3 regions of the Rhizobium sp. 22-785-1 genome follow, and region 1 is predicted to be linked to each of the others. Evidence: predicted binding sites of a transcription regulator. Region 1 holds the regulator's gene; each other region holds the start of a gene.

Evidence for each region. Region 1 encodes LexA, which represses DNA repair genes until DNA is damaged. Its sites were predicted from a motif close to TGTTCNNNNTGTGTTCNG; they were not measured.
Region 2: ACQZ5M_RS02525 (ATP-dependent helicase) is a predicted target of LexA. The motif match lies at 3,762-3,779, and genes of this name have one in related genera.
Region 3: radA (DNA repair protein RadA) is a predicted target of LexA. The motif match lies at 4,963-4,980, and genes of this name have one in related genera.

The regions. Positions count from the first base shown of each region.
Region 1 is NZ_JBNWDI010000001.1:346,498-353,068, reverse strand. Features, by position in the region: gene ACQZ5M_RS01665 (ComEC/Rec2 family competence protein) at 1-1,104, shown strand, start outside; gene ACQZ5M_RS01660 (glutathione S-transferase family protein) at 1,116-1,805, opposite strand; gene ACQZ5M_RS01655 (GFA family protein) at 2,182-2,580, shown strand; gene lexA (transcriptional repressor LexA) at 2,728-3,453, opposite strand; gene kdsA (3-deoxy-8-phosphooctulonate synthase) at 3,935-4,783, shown strand; gene eno (phosphopyruvate hydratase) at 5,000-6,274, shown strand; gene ACQZ5M_RS01635 (HIT family protein) at 6,406-6,571, opposite strand, start outside.
Region 2 is NZ_JBNWDI010000001.1:526,626-533,196, forward strand. Features, by position in the region: gene ACQZ5M_RS02515 (efflux RND transporter permease subunit) at 1-2,325, opposite strand, end outside; gene ACQZ5M_RS02520 (efflux RND transporter periplasmic adaptor subunit) at 2,322-3,470, opposite strand; gene ACQZ5M_RS02525 (ATP-dependent helicase) at 3,821-6,292, shown strand; gene ACQZ5M_RS02530 (glycosyltransferase family 25 protein) at 6,405-6,571, shown strand, end outside.
Region 3 is NZ_JBNWDI010000008.1:234,574-241,144, forward strand. Features, by position in the region: gene cysS (cysteine--tRNA ligase) at 1-121, opposite strand, end outside; gene ACQZ5M_RS17180 (SDR family NAD(P)-dependent oxidoreductase) at 332-1,072, opposite strand; gene purF (amidophosphoribosyltransferase) at 1,201-2,694, opposite strand; gene ACQZ5M_RS17190 (CvpA family protein) at 2,833-3,420, opposite strand; gene radA (DNA repair protein RadA) at 3,510-4,916, opposite strand; gene alr (alanine racemase) at 5,023-6,198, opposite strand; gene ACQZ5M_RS17205 (AraC family transcriptional regulator) at 6,279-6,571, shown strand, end outside.

The DNA.
Region 1 (6,571 bases):
CCGTTATGGATGGTGCTTTCCTCCAAACTCGGCGCTATCGTCGGCGGCGTCATCATAACCTCGCTGATCGGCGGGGTTTCCACTGCGATCTACTCCGTGGAGCATTTTCACCGCGTCACGACCTATGGGCTTGCCGCCAATCTTGCGGCCATGCCTGTGATGTCGCTCATCGTCATGCCGTTTGCTCTGGTGGCGATGCTGCTCATGCCATTCGGGCTCGATGCGCCTTTCCTGGAAGTGATGGGCTACGGCATGGCAATCGTTATCGATATCGCCAAAACAGTCGCAAGCTGGGGCGGAGATGCCACTATCGGGCGCCAGCATTCCTGGTTTCTCATCGTGTCGACAACGGGCTTTCTTCTGCTCACGTTGCTGCGCACGCGCCTTGCGCTTCTGGGGCTGCCTGTTCTCATCATAGGTTTTGGCCTTATGATCGTCGAGCAGCGCAAAACCAAGCCCGACCTGTTGATCTATGAGGACGGCGCGCTTGTGGCTTTTCGCAACGACGATGCCATCGCCACGACCAAGAGACAGGCAAGAGGTTTCGTCTACGACCAGTGGGAAAGAGCAGTGCCTTTGCCGCAGAAGCACATTGCCCCGCTTGTGCTGGATGACAAGGTTGCAAGGGCAGGCAACGACACGCAGCAGAAGGCGACACGTCGCCCGAAACCGCTGAGCGGCGAAGAGAGACAAAGCGCCCAGGCCAGAATGGTCACCGCTTTCGATCGACGCAATCTCTTCACCTGTCAAAAAGACGCATGGTGCGCCGGACGCCATGGCAGTGGTGTCAAGGTTGCAGTTGTATCCGATACGGCCTTTGCCGGAACGGCTTGCGATGCAGCAGATATTGTCGTCACCATGCGCTTCGTGCCTTTCACCGAGTGCCGCTCAGGCGCGCTGCTGATCAGCGCAGCCACCTTGCGAAAAACGGGATCGCTAGAGCTTTGGCTGAACGCCAGCGAAGCGCCCGTCGCCAAGGCCCGGGCGTCGATGAATAGCCTGGAAAGAGCGTGGTCCGTGCATCGCGCTTATGACTGGCGCAGCAAGACGTTCGATACGCAGTTACCGGACCATATCCGAAAGATGCTTGAGAAGCAGCCCTAGGTCCTTCGGTGTCAATTTGGAGATGAGCGCAAATCCTGGATGATTTCGCCTGACGCCAGGACTTCCTCTTCATGATCTGGATCACGCCATTGCTCGGAGAGCGCTGCTTGTTCCCATGCTTTCATCGCTGGCAGTGCGAGAAGGCGGGCTTTGTAGGCCTCAGCCTCCGGTGACAGAGCCGTTTCATAGGTCTTGAAGCGAAACGCGACTGGGCAGAAGAAGGCATCGACGGCTGTGAAGTTCTGGCCCGCCAAAAACGGTCCCCTGAACGTTTCAAGCCCCTGCTGCCAGAGGGCGTCGATGCGCGCTATGTCCTTCGTCAGCGCCTCGGTCTGCGCTTTTGATCTCACCCGCAGGCCAACATTCATGGGATGAAGATTGCGCAACGCTTGAAAGCCTGAATGCATCTCAGCAGTTGCAGAGCGCGACCATGCCCTGGCATTCGCATTGCTTGCCCACACGCCGTCATGACGCTCGGAAAGGTATTCGACGATCGCAAGCGAATCCCAGACGGTGATATTTCCATCCACCAGACAGGGTACCTTACCTGTGGGCGAGAAGTGGGTGAAGCGGTTCACTGGATCGGGATCGTTGAAGGGCACGAGCCTCTCTGCGAATGCGATTTGCAAGGTCTCCATCAGCACCCAGGGCCGAAGCGACCAAGACGAGTAGTTCTTGTTGGCTATGTAGAGTTCGTACATCCTTTTGTCTCCAAATGGTGATGCGTTTGTTCGCATGGCTTGATGGCTTCCGGCGCTGGTTCACGTTGAAGCGCGTCCCAATCATTCAGATCCGCGCATATGCCCTCGTTCGATATTAGAGCGCCTCTCACTGCTGCATACCGTTGCGCAGTCTCATGCGGACAATGCTTGGGTTTTCGCGGGTGACAACATTTGTCAGTAATCTCGTAGCGCGGTCCCACAGGGAGTTACAGGCCGGATCACGAATAGCGGTCTTCACATTATTTGATGTGTCGGTCTGTCGAAGAGCAAAGACAGTCGCCGTGAGTGGTGGGATTTGAACTTCATTCGAAGTTCGGTGTTCGGTGGCTAGGTATCGTGAAGTAGGAGGAATAACATGGTGGTGAGGTCTGCCGGCTGTGCCTGCGGCAAGGTAAGGCTATCTCTCGTCGGTCAGCCCTATCGTGTCGGGATTTGTCATTGCATGGATTGTCGCAAACATCATGGTGCGCTCTTTCTCGCCTCGGCAATTTTTCCAGAGGATGCCGTAACGATCGATGGAGACACTCGCAGCTACAATGGCCGCTTTTTTTGCCCCGATTGCGGTTCACCGGTTTTTGGCCGGAGCGGCGACGAAGTAGAGGTCAATCTCGGTTCACTCGATGAGCCGGATCAATTTGAGCCGACCTACGAGCTTTGGACAATCCGCCGTGAGGCATGGCTTCCGGATTTCCCCGCATTGCGCCGTTTCGATCGCGATCGGAAATCGACAGGCCGAACCGAAGAAGGGCGATAGACCCGTGCAGTTTCATTGTCCCATCATTGCTTCTGTCTCCGTTGACGCGCGGAATACAAAAAAAGCAGGCGATGACCTGCTTTTTTGGTTTTGTTCTGAGATTACTGCGCTCAACCGGTCCGATGTAGGGGTGCCTTCAGTCACCGGTCAGTGATAACGGCGAATGAGACCCACAAGTTTGCCCTGAATTTTGACCCTGTCGGGCCCAAAGATACGGGTTTCATAGGCCGGGTTCGCGGCCTCCAGGGCTATCGAAGCACCCTTGCGGCGGAACCGTTTCAACGTCGCTTCCTCATCATCCACAAGAGCGACGATGATGTCTCCAGGATTGGCCGTGCTGCCGTTGCGTATGATCACGGTGTCTCCATCGAAGATGCCGGCCTCGATCATGGAGTCACCCTTGACTTCCAATGCGTAATGTTCACCCGTTCCGATCATGTCCACCGGCACGGCAACATCGTGGGTATTGTTCTGAATGGCGGAGATCGGAACACCGGCAGCGATGCGTCCCATCACAGGAACGGTGACCGCGCTTGAAATCGCATCATTTACTGGCTTCGGGGCAGGAGCAGGTTCCGGCGCTTTCGGCTTTCCGAGGCTGCCCTCGATCACGCTTGGGGAGAATCCACGTACGGGCTTCTGCGCGGGTGCGGAATAGGCTTCCGGGAGTTTGATAACCTCCAGCGCTCTTGCCCGGTTCGGCAGACGGCGGATGAAGCCGCGCTCCTCCAAGGCGGTGATCAGACGGTGAATACCGGATTTGGAAGCGAGGTCCAGGGCATCTTTCATCTCATCGAAAGACGGCGGCACGCCGGACTCTTTCATTCGTTCATGAATGAATAGGAGCAGTTCCTGCTGTTTGCGCGTGAGCATGAGAAAACCCTTGGAATGCGTTGCGAAGATTCGCGAAACAAATACAGAACGAACACTATATGTTCCATATGTGTTCTGCAATCCCTTAAAATTCCGCAAACGTTCGGGCTTGCCGTTTTGCTGTCCTGTTTCCGCGCAAATGTGGAAGCTTGCCGCTAGGAATATGACAGCATCCTCCTGAACACGACGATGGCGAGCAGCAGGTTGATCGCTCAGCTTGGTTAGAAGCGCGTCTCGCAGGACGAGTAAGGAGCAGGCCGAAGCCAGCGTGCGAAGAAGGCCTGGAAGGCATCGTAACCGGCCCAACTTTCTCTGGAGGTGAGAACAGCGAGAATGTCTGTCGCATGTTGCTGGCGCAAGGTATCAAGCCTGAAAAGCTGGAAAATTGATTCCGATTTTCGGGCTGATGTTGTAAGGCCTTTGCATGCTCGCAAAGTTGCGGTTGCCGGCGATGTCCGGCGCATGAGTCGTGAGGAATGAGATGACTGTAAAGAACAATTTGAAAGTGGTCGCTGGCGAGGGAAAAGGCGCTGTATCCTTCTCCAACACGGAGCGGTTTTCGCTGATTGCCGGCCCGTGCCAGATGGAAAGCCGCGACCATGCTTTCATGATTGCCGGCACACTTCACGAATTGTGCGCCAAGCTCGGCATCGGGCTGGTTTACAAGTCCTCTTTCGATAAAGCGAACCGTACTTCTCTTTCCGGCAAGCGCGGTATCGGCCTCGACAGGGCCATGGAAATCTTCACCGACCTCAAGAAAGAGTTCGGCTTTCCGGTGCTGACCGATATCCACACGGAAGAGCAGTGCGCCGTTGTAGCGGAGACCGTCGATGTCCTGCAAATCCCGGCGTTTCTCAGCCGTCAGACCGATCTTCTGGTGGCCGCCGCAAAGACCGGACGGGTCATCAACGTGAAAAAGGGGCAGTTTCTGGCGCCCTGGGATATGAAGAACGTCCTTTCAAAACTCAATGAGAGCGGCAATCCCAATGTTCTTCTCTGCGAACGTGGCGCGTCTTTCGGCTACAATACGCTGGTGTCCGACATGCGGTCGCTGCCGATCATGGCCTCGCTTGGTGCGCCCGTGGTTTTCGATGCGACGCATTCCGTGCAGCAGCCAGGAGGGCAGGGCGGTTCCACCGGCGGCCAGCGCGAATTCGTCGAGACATTGTCGCGTGCGGCTGTCGCCGTCGGCATTGCCGGCCTCTTCGTCGAAACTCATGAAGACCCGGACAACGCGCCGTCTGACGGACCGAACATGGTTCATCTGAAGGATATGCCGAAGCTTCTGGAAAAGCTTCTGGCGTTTGATGCCATCGCCAAGGCTGCCTGATTTTGGCCTAATCGATTTTTATAGGTGGGGCGGCGCGTAGGACGACGCGTCGTCATTGTAATTTCTCACGCTTCGTCTACAGCGAAGTGGCAATGACCTTTCACATATTTCAGTATCGCTTAACCGCTATCCGGCTCAAAAACGGCTTCACAGCTTTGCCGATGCGCTCTAAGACAAGCGACTGAAATCCTCTGTTCCAGTCCCAAGGGAGAGACCATGACAGCCATTACCGACATCATCGCACGCGAAATCCTCGACAGCCGTGGCAATCCCACGGTCGAGGTCGATGTGTACCTCGAAGACGGCTCCTTCGGTCGCGCCGCCGTTCCATCTGGCGCATCCACCGGCGCTCACGAGGCTGTCGAGCTGCGCGATGGCGGACAGCGCTATCTCGGAAAAGGCGTTGAAAAGGCTGTCGAAGCCGTCAACACCGAAATCTTCGATGCGCTTGGCGGTTTCGATGCTGAAAGCCAGATCCATGTCGATCAGACACTGATCGCGCTTGACGGCACGCCGAACAAGTCCCGCCTCGGCGCCAACGCCATTCTCGGCGTTTCGCTTGCCGTCGCCAAGGCTGCTGCCGAAACCACTGGCCTGCCGCTTTACCGTTACGTCGGTGGCCCGAATGCCCACCTGCTGCCCGTTCCAATGATGAACATCATCAATGGCGGTGCGCATGCCGACAACCCGATCGACTTCCAGGAATTCATGATCATGCCGGTCGGCGCGGAAAGTATCCGTGACGCAGTGCGTATCGGCGCGGAAATCTTCCACGTTCTCAAAAAGGAACTGGCAGCCCAGGGCCACAACACCAATGTCGGCGACGAAGGCGGCTTTGCGCCAGGCCTGAAGAGCGCGCCGGAAGCGCTGGACTTCATCATGAAGTCGGTTGAAAAGGCCGGTTACAGGCCGGGCGACGACGTCGCGCTTGCTCTCGACTGCGCCTCGACCGAGTTCTTCAAAAACGGCAAGTACGAGATGGAAGGCGAAGGCCGCACGCTCGAGCCGGAAGCCATGGCCGATTACCTCGCAGAACTTGCGGCAAAGTACCCGATCATCTCCATCGAAGACGGCATGGCCGAAGACGACTGGGATGGCTGGAAGTACCTGACCGACAAGATCGGCTCCAAGGTCCAGCTCGTTGGCGATGATCTTTTCGTCACCAACTCTTCGCGCCTGCGCGACGGTATCAAGATGGGCGTTGCCAATTCGATCCTCGTCAAGGTCAACCAGATCGGCTCTCTGACCGAGACGCTTGATGCTGTGGAGACGGCACACAAGGCTGGCTATACCGCGGTCATGTCTCACCGCTCTGGAGAGACGGAAGATTCGACGATTGCCGATCTCGCAGTTGCTACCAACTGCGGTCAGATCAAGACCGGCTCGCTGTCGCGCTCCGACCGTCTGGCCAAGTACAACCAGCTGATCCGCATCGAAGAGATGCTGGGTCCGCAGGCTGCCTATGCCGGTCGTTCGATCCTGCGCGGCTGATTTGAAGCTCCGATGATCTGGAGTGGCTTTCCATAAGCCCGTTAACAGAAAAACCCGCCGATGGACTCGGCGGGTTTTTTCGTGAGCGATGCGGTCTTTCTTCTCGACGATCGGAACGTCGAGATTCGCACTTACATTGCCTGTTTGATCTTCTCGGCGTGAGCCTTCAACATCTCCACATCCGCCATTGCGCCGCTGTGCGGCTTTAATGGCTCGCCGTCCTTGCGCGGGACAACGTGGAAGTGCAAGTGGAAGACGGTCTGGCCAGCGGCCGGCTCGTTGAACTGCGAAATGTAA
Region 2 (6,571 bases), 180 kb from region 1:
CTCAAGATCAGTCGGATCGTTGATCGGGCGCGTTGAGGCCAGCAGGCGTACCGGTATGGCATCACCGTTCACGAACACGTCAACAATAGAGCGGCCTTCGAGCAGAGACTGCATTGCACGGGAAAGCCCGGTGATATCGATACCGAGATCGGATGCCCGCTCACGATCGATGGACACCGAAAGCTGAGCCTGGTTCGGCTCGTTGTCAAAACGCGGCGTATCGAACATACCGGTTTCTTCCATGGACAACAGCAACTTCTGGGTCGCTTCTGTCAGCGCCGGATAGTTGGATCCTACCATCGCCATGCTCAACCCGTTGCCAGCACCGCGAATGCGCAAGCTGTTCGGTTGCTGCGCCGTACCGCGCAGAGCGGGCACTTTTTGCGCAGCCGCGTTGATGTCTTGAGCAATCTGGTTCTGAGTTCGATCGCGATCTGCCCACGGCGCCAGCGTCAGCACCATGAAGCCGGAATTTGTTGCCCCGTTCATGCCGGTAATCGAGTAGATATTGCGGATCTCCCCGCTTTCGCGAAGCGGCGCAAGATTTTCCTCGATACGCTGCAGCTGGTCTCGCGTATATTCAAGACTGACACCTTGCGGTGCCGTAACGCGCATGAAGATCGAAGACCGATCTTCGCGCGGCGTCAACTCGTTCTGCACCATGCCGAAAGCGATCCAGGACACGCCAGCGAAGGCAAGCGATACGACAATGACGATCACCGGATTGTTTAGACAGCTCGAAAGCGTCTTTTTGTAGGTACTGGCGAACACGTTGCCGAACCAGGCAAGCGGTCCGGTCTGGTGCTCGACGGTCTTTTTCAGCATCCGGGAGGCGAGCATCGGGCAAAGCGTCAACGCCACGATGGAGGATAGGCCGACCGCGAAGGCGAGCACGAAGCCGAACTCGCGGAATAGGCCGCCCAACTGGCCGGGCAGGAAGGATAGCGGAATGAAGACCGCAGCAAGCGTTGCCGTCGTGGCAAGAACCGCGAAGAACACCTCCTGCGTACCGAGAACGGCTGCCGCCCGCGGCCCCATGCCTTCGGCACGGCGGCGCACGATATTCTCGAGCACCACGATGGCGTCGTCCACCACAAGACCCGTCGCCAGAACGATGGCGAGCAGCGTCAGGATGTTGATGGAGAAACCGACCATGTAGATCGCAACCAGCGTACCGATCAACGCGACCGGCATGGTGATCGCCGGAATGAGCGTGGCGCGCCAATCCCTGAGGAAAAGATAGAGAACGACGACAACGATCAGCGCGGACAGGCCCAGCGCCAGTTCCACCTCGTGAAGCGCGCCTTCGATAAAGACCGCATCGTCACTGGTGACGACAATTCTGGTGCCCTCTGGCAAGTTCGGCGTCATTGCTTCGACAGCCGCCTTCACGCCGCTCGAAATATTCAGAGTGTTGGACTGCGCCTGACGAATAACGCCAAGCCCTACCCCTTGCACTCCGTTGGAGCGTAATGACGTGTTCTCGTCATCCGCGCCAAGCTGAACGCTCGCCACATCGCGTAGGCGGACCTTGTCCTTGATCACAAGGTTCTCGAATTCTGCGGGCGTTGTCAGATTGGCGGTCGCGCGAACCACGATGTCTTGCGTCGAGCTCTTCAGCGATCCGGCAGGAACGTCGAGCGCGGCGGTTGCCAGCGCATTCGACACATCCGTCACCGTCAGCCCGCGACTGGCGAGGGCGGCCTGATCGAGATCGACCCGGAAGACCTTTTCCTGATCGCCATAAAGTTCCACATCGGCAACGCCGTCCACGGCAGCCAGACGATCGACGATCTCATCGTCCACGAGCTTCGTCAGGTCTTCCATGCTCAGTGTCGAGGAAGTGACGGCCAGACGCATGATCGGCTGGCTGTCGGAATCGGCCTTGATGATCTGCGGCTCATCGGCATCCTCGGGCATCTGATTGGTGACGCGCCCGATTGCGTCGCGCACGTCGTTCGCCGCAACGGCAAGATCGATGTCGTCACCAAATTCCAAGGTCACGCGGCTGGTCCCGAACTGGGACGCTGAGGAAATGGATTTCACGCCGCTGACGCGAGCGACCGCGCCTTCGATGGTCTGCGTCACCTCCTGGTCGATCGTCTGCGGCGAGGCGCCGTCATAGGTCGTGCGCACGGAGATGACCGGACGATCCACATCCGGCAATTCGCGCACTTCCACGCCGACGAGCGCCGCAAGGCCAGCAACGACGATAAGCGTATTGATAACGGCAGCAAGGATAGGCCGACGGACGAAGAGCGCGGTGAATGTCAGCTTCGAATCCTGGCCTGCGGGCGGCGTCTGTCCGGTCGATGCAGCACTCATCGGCTTGCCACCTCCGCTGCATTCGCAGCGTCCGCACGGCGCACAGCCCCACCTTCGCGCACCCGCTGAAGGCCTTCCGTTACAATAACATCGTCGGGTGTGAGATCGGCCTTCACCAGCACCGCATCCGGATTGCGTTGAACCACCTGCACCCGCACCTTGTTTGACTTGTTATCGTTCACACGCCAGACATACGATCCATCCGCGTCCCATTGCACGGCCAGCGGATCGACTGATGGATAGTTTTTTCCCTCGAACCGCATCGTCACGCTGAACGACATGCCGGCGCGCAATTCGTCCCTTGCATTGTCGAAAACCGCACGCACCCGCACGGTCCGGCTTGCTTCGTCCACACGATTGTCAACCGCCTCGACCTTACCCGTGAACGTTTCACCCGGACGCGAAACCGAGGTCGCCTCCACCGGCATGCCCACCTTGATCGTGGTCGCGAACCGCTCTGGTGCCCAGAAATTGACGAGAATTTTCGAGCGGTCGTCGATGCTGACAACGCTTGTCTGCGTCGTGGCATTATCGCCGACATTGATAGCGACGATGCCTGCGATTCCCTCGATGGGTGCGACGATGTTGCGTCGCTTGAGATTAAGCTCGGCGGTGCTGACGGCAAGCTTGGCGGACTCTTCGGCAATCTGCGCATCGAGAACATCGAGGCGCGCCACAGACCGGAGATTTCGGTAGGATGAGGATTTCTCGACCGCGCTCCTGAGAGCGACCTGCGCTTTATCGCGCTCGATCAACTGCTCGTCATCATCGAGCCGGGCCAGAACGTCGCCCTTCTTAACCTTCTGGCCAGAGGAAACCAGGATTTCCGAAACCAGGCCGGAAGCCTGAGGTGTCACGATGACGGTCTGGATGGCTTCGCCGTTGCCGATAGCGTTCAGGCGGTCGTTCACGGTGGCGGTTTTCACCGGAGCAGTTACGACAAGCGTCGCATTGCTGCGCCCGCCGCCCCTCTGCCCTGACGGTTTAGACGCAGAATCCGCGGCTGTCGGTGCAACTGGATTTTCTGCCGTGACGATGCCCGCGCTTGCCAAAAGGTCGCGCCCGGTGGACGAATTAAAGGCCCACAAAAAGAAGCCGGCTCCGACGACCGCCAGACTGACACCAATCTGCTTCCAAACCCGCATCCAATTCTCCGTGTAATTTAAACGCAAACGCGGTCGCACCATGGTGCCGACGCGCAAATGATTTATCGCAGTATCTTTGCAGCCGCTTAACAACGCAACGCATGATTCCGTTTCTTACTGAATTGTAATTCTCGATTATTTGACGACATTCAGTCTGAAATCGGCAAACTAGCAGTATCAGGAGTTGTAATGCTGGTCGGAAAACCTGAAAAAACGCATCTGATTGGCAGAACAAACGCACCTGCAACGCAGGCGCCTCTGCCTTGGATTGGACGCGATCGCAGTTGATGCGGGAATAAAAGCAGAACGATGTTCTAGCGTTTACATACCGAATCACTACATTGAGCCGCATGAGTAACAGTTTCGACGATATGCCGTTCTTCGACGAAGAACCAAACGAGCCGCGCCGCCCGGCACCTGCCGCGCCGGCTGCTGGCGGTCTGGGAATTGCTGCCCGCGCTATGGCTGCACGCGATCAGGCACGTTCCGCACCCGATTATCTCTCAGGCCTCAATCCGGAACAGCGGGATGCGGTGGAGACATTGGACGGACCGGTGCTGGTTCTTGCAGGAGCGGGCACCGGCAAGACCCGCGTGCTGACCACGCGTATTGCCCATATCCTGGCAACCAACCGCGCCTATCCAAGTCAGATCCTCGCCGTGACCTTTACCAACAAGGCCGCCCGCGAAATGAAGGAGCGTATTGGCGTTCTCGTCGGCGGCGCGGTAGAAGGCATGCCGTGGCTCGGCACCTTCCACTCCATTGGCGTGAAACTACTGCGTCGTCACGCAGAACTGGTCGGGCTGAAATCGGACTTCACCATCCTCGATACGGATGACGTGGTGCGGCTCATCAAGCAGCTCATCCAGGCAGAAGGTCTGGATGACAAACGCTGGCCTGCCAAGCAGTTTGCCGGTATGATCGACAACTGGAAGAACAAGGGCCTGACACCGCTGGACATTCCGGAAGGCGACAGTCGCGCTTTCGCCAACGGAAAGGGTCGAGACCTATACACCGCCTATCAGGCGCGTCTGAAGACTCTGAACGCCTGTGACTTCGGCGATCTTCTTCTGCACCCGATCACTATCTTCCGCCGCCATGGCGATATTCTGAAAGATTACCACCAGCGTTTTCGCTACATTCTCGTCGACGAGTATCAGGACACCAACACCGCTCAATATATGTGGCTCCGGCTATTGGCACAGCGCGCCAAAGGAGAGCCTCAGAACGTGTGTTGCGTCGGCGACGACGACCAGTCCATCTACGGCTGGCGCGGCGCGGAGGTGGACAACATCCTGCGCTTCGACAAGGATTTTCCCGGCGCCAGGGTCATCAAGCTGGAGCGCAATTATCGCTCCACCGAGCATATTCTCGGCGCCGCCGGCCATCTGATCGCTCATAATGAAGGCCGCCTCGGCAAGACGCTCTTTACCGATCGTGTCGATCCGAACGACGAGAAGGTCGTGGTCCACGCGGCCTGGGACTCGGAAGAAGAAGCACGCGCCGTTGGCGAAGAGATCGAGGCGTTACAGCGCAATACCAAGCACAATCTGAACGACATGGCGATATTGGTCCGCGCCTCATTCCAGATGCGTGAGTTCGAAGATCGCTTCGTAACCCTCGGCTTGAATTACCGCGTCATCGGCGGCCCCCGATTCTACGAGCGCATGGAAATCCGCGACGCAATGGCCTATTTCCGTCTCGTCTGCCAACCGGCGGACGATCTGGCCTTCGAGCGTATCGTCAACACCCCAAAGCGCGGTCTGGGTGACACGACCATTCGCACGCTGCACGACTACGCCCGCGCCCGTGATATTCCCATGCTGGCGGCTGCCGCTGATATTATCGAGACCGATGAGTTGAAGCCCAAGGCACGTAAGGCGCTCTTCGATGTGGTTCAGGATTTCCGCCGCTGGCAAGGTCTTCTTGAAAACACCGAGCACACGGTTATGGCGGAGCAGATCCTCGATGAGAGCGGCTATACGGCCATGTGGCAGGCAGACAAGACAGCGGAAGCGCCTGGACGTCTTGAAAACCTTAAGGAACTTATCCGCTCGATGGAATCCTTCGAGAGCATGCGTGGCTTTCTTGAGCACGTAGCGCTCGTCATGGATGCCGAACAAAACGAGGACCTCGACGCCGTCTCGATCATGACGCTGCACTCTGCCAAAGGTCTCGAATTCGAAACGGTCTTCCTGCCGGGATGGGAAGAAGGCCTGTTTCCGCATCAGCGTTCTTTGGATGAAGGTGGACGTTCCGGCCTGGAAGAAGAGCGGCGACTTGCCTATGTGGGCATTACCCGCGCCAAGCGACGCTGCCACATCTGGTTCGTCTCCAACCGCCGCATTCATGGCCTTTGGCAATCAACCCTGCCCTCCCGCTTCCTGGACGAACTGCCCCCATCGCATGTCGAGGTCACGGCATCGGAGAGCAATTATGGCGGCTATGGTGGCCGCGGCGGCTACGGCCAGTCGCGTTTTGACAAGGCAGACCCGTTTACCAACAACTACTCAACTCCGGGTTGGAAGCGGGCGCAGGCCAATCGCTCCGATGCCACACGCGACAATTGGGGGTCCCGCTCTGGCCATGCGGTGGAGCGGATTGGTTACGGTGAAAGCGGCCCGCGTACCCGCACGATTGAAGGCGAGCTGGTGGCAAAGTCAGTCGCAGATGTCCCTTCGAAATTTGCTGTCGGAGATCGTGTCTTCCACATCAAGTTCGGCAATGGCAACGTCGCGACCGTCGAGGGTAACAAACTGACAATCGATTTTGACCGTGCCGGCCAAAAACGTGTGCTAGACGGCTTCGTGGAAAAGGCCTGACGTCAAATATTCAGGTCGTAATTCTCCGGATCGTCATGATCCGCTACTTCCTCTGCGAGTGATTCTAGGTAATAACAATTGTCATTACCTAGTAATTTCCTCTGAGGATAAATTGCATTTATTCGAAAAACCTAAAAAAATACTTGCTGTTTATCTCATCAACATGGCGCATGCGCATGAGCGCAGGTTGGGCATGTCTGAAAGACTGAGTGCGATCGGCCTGACTGCCGAACGCATCGAGGCGGTCGATGGCAGGGCGTTGACCTTCCCCATTCCGCA
Region 3 (6,571 bases), on a different contig from region 1:
TATGAGCGTAGTCATAGACCGTCGGGCCGCAGACATACATGCGGACATTCTTCGCATCGATCGGCTGAAATTCCGATTTTTCGCGGGTCAGCGTGTTGTAGAGCTTCAAGCGCAAGGACATGCGTATTTCCTTCGGGTATCGGAGATTGACCCCACCGGAGCGTTTGTCTGCGTTGACCTTTCAGGAGACGAAAACGATCTGGCCGGGTGTTAAACCAGCAAAATTCAACTCAGCAGCAGCAGCAGATCGTTATTTTCATAACTTGCTTTATGAAACGATGCCCGTTGTCGGTCAAGGGCTTCGCTTCGATATTCATGGCCGACGGCTCAGTCACTCCGGCGTGCGATAGCTCACGAACTTCCTGTCGCGGACCACATAGATCTTGCCGGTCTCTGTCAGATCCGGCGAGGCAAGCGGAATGATGGCTTGTGCCACTTCGGAAGGGTGGGGCAGGGTGTCCGGATCTTCGCCGGGCATCGCTTGAGCCCGCATTGCCGTACGCGTTGCGCCGGGATTGATGCTGTTGACGCGCAGATGGGTCCGTTCGGTTTCGGCAGCCCAGGTGCGTGCCAGTGCCTCGACCGCTGCCTTGGAGGTGGAATAGACGCCCCAGAACGGACGGCAGGAATGTGCAGCGCCGGAAGATAGAATCAATGCGCGTCCGGCATCCGACTTCAACAGAAGCGGTTCGACCGAACGGATCAGGCGCCACGTTGCGGTGACGTTGATGTTCATCACCTTTTCGAACACCTTCGCCTCGATGTGCCCCACCGGAGAGATGACGCCAAGTACACCCGCATTGGCGACGAGAATATCGAGCTTTCCCCAACGTTCATGGATCGATGCGCCCAGCGCATCGATGGCTTTCATGTCGGCGAGATCGAAAGGGACCAGCGTTGCCGTTCCACCAACTGCCTTGATGGCATCATCCAGATCTTCAAGCCCACCGACGGTGCGCGCACAGGCAATCACATGGGCGCCAGCTTTTGCCAGTTCGACCGCTGTGAAATAGCCGATGCCGCGTGAGGCTCCGGTCACAAGTGCGATCCGGCCTTTAAGGTCGATGGTCATGGTCCCCCCTGAATATCTTTCGATCGTCCGCAATCTCTAAACGAGGCAGGACATGTCCTGCAAGCGGCTTCAAGGTCTGAGTGGGTCGCAAAGAGAAGCCCGCACGTTCGATGCGGGCTTGAAGAAGGTCAGCCGTTGCTGGCCAGCATGGAAATCTTGCTGCCCATGGACTCGCCATTCTTGTCGAGGAGGCGGGTCGGATATTCACCGGTGAAATAATGATCGGTGAATTGCGGACGTGCAGGGTTACGATCCTCCCCGCCTACGGCGCGGTAAAGCCCGTTGATCGACAGGAAGGCCAGCGAATCTGCGCCGATATATTTCGCCATGGCGTCGACATCTGCGTATTGATTGGCGAGCAGCTTGTCGGCCTCCGGCGTGTCGATGCCGTAGAAGTCCGGGTGGAAAATCATTGGGCTCGCTACGCGTATGTGAACTTCCTTGGCGCCAGCCTCGCGGATCATCTGTACGATTTTTACCGAGGTCGTACCGCGAACGATGGAATCATCCACTAGAACGACACGCTTGCCTTCGATCATCGCCCGGTTGGCCGAATGCTTCAGCTTCACGCCGAACGCGCGGATCTGCTGAGTCGGCTCGATGAAGGTGCGCCCGACATAATGGTTGCGGATGATGCCGTATTCGAAGGGAATACCGCTTTCCTGGGCAAAACCGAGTGCGGCAGGCGTGCCGCCATCCGGCACCGGCACGACGACATCGGCCTCGAGCGGAGCTTCCTTGGCAAGGTTCATGCCCATATTCTTGCGCGTCGTATAGACGTTGCGGCCGCCAACGACGGAGTCCGGGCGAGCGAAATAGACATATTCGAACAGGCAGAGACGTTCCGGCTGCGGCTTGTTAGGCTTGCGGGCATCGATGCTGATCGAACCATCCGGCTGGATCTCGCAGATGATGACTTCGCCGTTTTCCACGTCGCGTACGAATTTCGCGCCGATAATGTCAAGCGCACAGGTCTCGGAACAGAAGATCGGCTTGCCGTCGAGATCGCCCATGACAAGGGGACGAATACCCGTGGGGTCGCGCGCTGCAATCAGCTTCGTACGGGTCATGGCGAGCATCGAGTAGCCGCCTTCCATCTGGCGGATCGCATCGATGAAACGGTCAGCCGTGGAAGAGTGGCGCGAGCGCGCAATGAGGTGCAGCACCACTTCGGTATCGGAGGTGGACTGGCAGATTGCGCCGGTGGCGATGATCTGGCGGCGAAGCGTCAGGCCGTTGGTAAAGTTGCCGTTGTGGGCAATGGCGATGCCGCCTTCTTCCAGTTCGGCAAACAGCGGCTGCACGTTGCGCATCGCAACTTCGCCTGTGGTCGAATAGCGCGTATGACCGATGGAGATCGAGCCCGGCAGGCGAGCCAGCGTCATGGGGTTGGTATAATGGTCGCCCACCAGACCCATATGCCGTTCCTGATGGAAGCGCTTGCCATCGAACGAAACGATACCGGCAGCTTCCTGCCCGCGATGCTGGAGAGCATGCAGGCCAAGCGCCGTCAGGGCCGCCGCATCCGCGTGACCGAGGATGCCGAACACACCGCATTCTTCATGCAGCGTATCGCCATCGATAATGTCATTGAAGGTGGAATGCGAAAGCGGCTCATTCATCTGGCTTGCCTTTGCTCAGTGCCAAAAACAAAAACCGCCCCGGAGAATTGCTCTGCCGGTTTGGCCTGTCTGCTGCCTATGTCGAAGTATCTAGCACAAATAGCGCGCCTTGCATCTATTGCAAGGCGCGCTATCCGATCAATTCGCGGGCACCGGCGCCGTTGTGGCTGGTGCATCTTCTGCTGGCGCCTGCTCAGGCGTCGTCTCGGTCTTCTTGCCAAGGATGCGAGCCCGGATTTGCGGCTCGATATCATCCGGCAGAACCGCTTCCAACTTGCCGACCAGACCGTCCAGGAACGGCTTGGACTTGGCCTGCGTCACCCATTCGGGCTGCGTTTTCACATCGACCAGCCAATTCCAGAAGGCAACGGCAACGACGAGAAGAAGAAGGCCGCGCGCCGCACCGAACAGAAAGCCCAGTGTGCGGTCCAGCGCGCCGATGCGGCTGTCGATGATGAAATCGGCAATGCGCGAGGTGATGAAGGAAATGATGATGAGCGCGATGAGGAAAACCAGACCGGCAGAACCGGCAATAGCGATCTTCTCGTCATCGGTATAGTTGCGCGCGTAGGGAAGTAGCAGCGGGTAGATGTAGTAAGCAGCCGCAACGGAGCCGACCCAACTTGCGATGGAGAGAATTTCACGCGAGAACCCGCGCACCATGGCGAGAACGGCGGAGAAAAGCACAACGGCAAGAACGATACCGTCGAAAATCGTTATGGGCATTTACCAACTCCGGAGGTCGCGGCTCCTGGAAGAGAACCGCTGTGCCAGTTTGCGATCCTCTTACACTAGCCGGGTAAGCAGCGAAAGGATCAATATTCTTCTTCCTCAGCCTGTCTGAAGCGGTTGCCTGAACCGGCAATGCGCGCCACGAGATCGGGCAGGCTTTCGATCTCCGTCCAGCGCCCCTTTGAGCCTTTCGGCAATTCTGCCGATGCGGAGGGGAGAAATGCAGCAGAAAAGCCAAGCTTCTCGGCTTCCTTCAACCGCTGCGCTGTCTGGGACACCGGCCGCACTGCGCCCGAAAGGCTGATTTCGCCGAAATAGACGCAATCGGCAGGCAGGGCAAGACCGGCAAGCGAGGAAACCAGTGCAGAAGCAATCGCCATGTCCGCTGCCGGTTCGGAGATACGATAGCCACCGGCAATGTTGAGGTAGACGTCGTGCTGACCGAGCTTTACGCCGCAGTGGGCTTCGAGCACGGCAAGAATCATGGCAAGGCGCGACGAGTCCCAGCCGACGACCGCACGTCTCGGCGTGCCGAGTGAAGTAGCCGCCACCAGCGCCTGAACCTCGACCAGCACAGGACGCGTGCCTTCCATGCCGGCGAAAACCGCAGCACCCGGAGATTTTTCGTTGCGCTCGCCCAGAAAGAGTTCCGAGGGGTTGGAGACCTCCCTCAAACCTCTATCCGACATTTCGAAAACGCCGATTTCATCGGTGGGGCCAAAGCGGTTCTTGACCGTGCGCAGGATGCGATAATGATGTCCGCGGTCGCCTTCGAAATAGAGCACCGCGTCGACCATATGTTCAACGACGCGGGGCCCGGCGATCTGGCCTTCCTTGGTCACATGGCCGACGAGCACCATGGTGGCGCCCGTCTGTTTGGCAAAGCGGATCATTGCCTGAACGCCGGTGCGCACCTGCGTGACCGTGCCGGGGGCGGAATCGGCGGTGTCGCTCCACAGTGTCTGAATGGAATCGATAATGACCAGATCGGGGCGCTTGCCCTCTGAAATGGTGGCGAGAATATCCTCGACATTAGTCTCAGCAGCCAAGAGCACATCGGTTTCAGCAGCGCCAAGGCGCTGCGCCCGCAGCCGCACCTGTGCCACGGCCTCTTCGCCCGAGACATAGATAACGCGATGGCCCTGGCGCGAGAGTGCTGCCGCAGCCTGCATCAGCAGAGTCGACTTGCCAATCCCTGGATCGCCGCCGATCAGCACCGCTGATCCGCGCACGAAGCCGCCGCCCGTTGCACGATCCAGTTCGCTCATGCCGGTCGGAATGCGTGGCGCTTCCTCGATTTCACCGGAAAGCGAGGTGAGAGTGACCGGTCGGCCTTTCTTTGGAGTCTTGCCAGGTCCTCCGCCAATTCCACCCATCGGGTCTTCTTCAACGATGGTGTTCCACTCGCCGCAACCTTCGCATTTTCCGGCCCATCTTGTGTGAACGGTACCGCAGTTCTGGCAGACGAATTGTGTCTTGGCTTTGGCCATGAATGTCAGTCTTTTCCTTGAAAGTACAGTCGGCGATCGTGAATTTCGATCCCGTTTTGTTCTCGTCTAGCACAGATCGTTGCAGCTTTCCAAGAGCCGGAAAATGTCACTCGTCGCCGATCAGATATTGCCGCTCGTAGCGCAGCCCAAGGCTCGTCAACATTTCGTAACCGATCGTGCCTGCGGCCCGCGCTACGTCGTCGACAGGCACATTCGGCCCGAACAGCTCGATATAGTCACCGGCGCGGATTTCGCGTTCCGGAACATCCGTGACATCGAAAATGGTGAGATCCATGGTCACGCGACCGGCAACCGGCACACGGTGCCCGTTGATAAACCCTTCCGCTCCGCCGCGACCCATCTCACGCAGTGGGATGCCGGAGCCGGAAAGCGAGCGTTGGTAGCCATCGGCATAACCCACGGCGGCGATCGCCAGACGGCTTGCACGCGTCAGACGGTGGGTTCCGCCATAACTTACCGTCTCGCCTTCACCTGCCTGGCGAATCTGGATGATCCGAGCTTCGGCCTTGGCGACGGGCCGCATCGGGTTCTTCATGTCGTTGACTGCTTCACCGCCATAGAGAGAAATCCCGGGGCGCGTCAGATCGAAGTGGTAGTCCGGACCAAGGAATATTCCGGCCGAGGCTGAGAGGCTTGATTCGATACCTTCGAAAGCCGCGCTAACTTTGCGAAATGATTCAAGCTGCGCCTTGTTCATTGGCGAGGCGGGGGTGTCGGCGCTTGCGAGATGCGACAAAACCAGTACGGGATCGAAGCTTGCGGGGCGCGTGGGGTCATCGGCCAGATAAAGCGCGTCCTCAAGTGGAAGCCCAAGTCGGTTGAAACCCGTATCCACATGCAGCGCAAAAGGATGATCGCCGCGATCCGCAAGGGCGCTCATCCAGAAGGTAAGCTGCTCTTCCGAGGCAATGACCGGTACCAGATCATGGGCGAAGACATCGCGCTCCTGGCTTGGCCAGATGCCGGACAAAACGAAGATCCGGGCTTCCGGCGCGTGGGGACGAAGCGTGACGCCCTCGGAGACGCTGGCGACAAAGAAATCGCGGGCGCCTGTGTAATAAAGCGTCGAACCACAATCTTCGATCCCCATGCCATAGGCATCCGCCTTCACCACCGCTGCCGCCCGCGCGTTGCCGGAGCGGCGCTGCATATCGCGCCAGTTATCCGCAAGGGCTGCGAGATCGACGGTGAGCCGAACCGGCGCGGTTTCGAATGCGTCTGCCCCCATCTCGGAGATGCTATCGTCAAGGTCGTCTGTCATGGTCTTGCACCTTTTGAATGTCGACATGGTCTATCACTTTTGTTCAAGACGGTCATGACGGATTGGGCTAAACCCTGGCTATGCACAATGTTTCGCAGGAACAGGCCACGGAGCACATGCCGCTTTCACGCGCTGAAACCACTCGGTTTTGGCGCGACAAGCGCTTCAAAGGCATGGAATGCATGACGGCAACGTTCCTGACGCATGAATTTTCGCCGCACGCGCATGATACATTTTCAATCGGCGCCATCGAAAACGGCTCACAGATTTCGACCATCAAGGGCACGACAGAGCGCACCGGTCCCGGACATCTTTATCTTATCGATCCCGGCCAGATCCACGATGGCGCGCCCGGCGGTGACGGTTACAGATA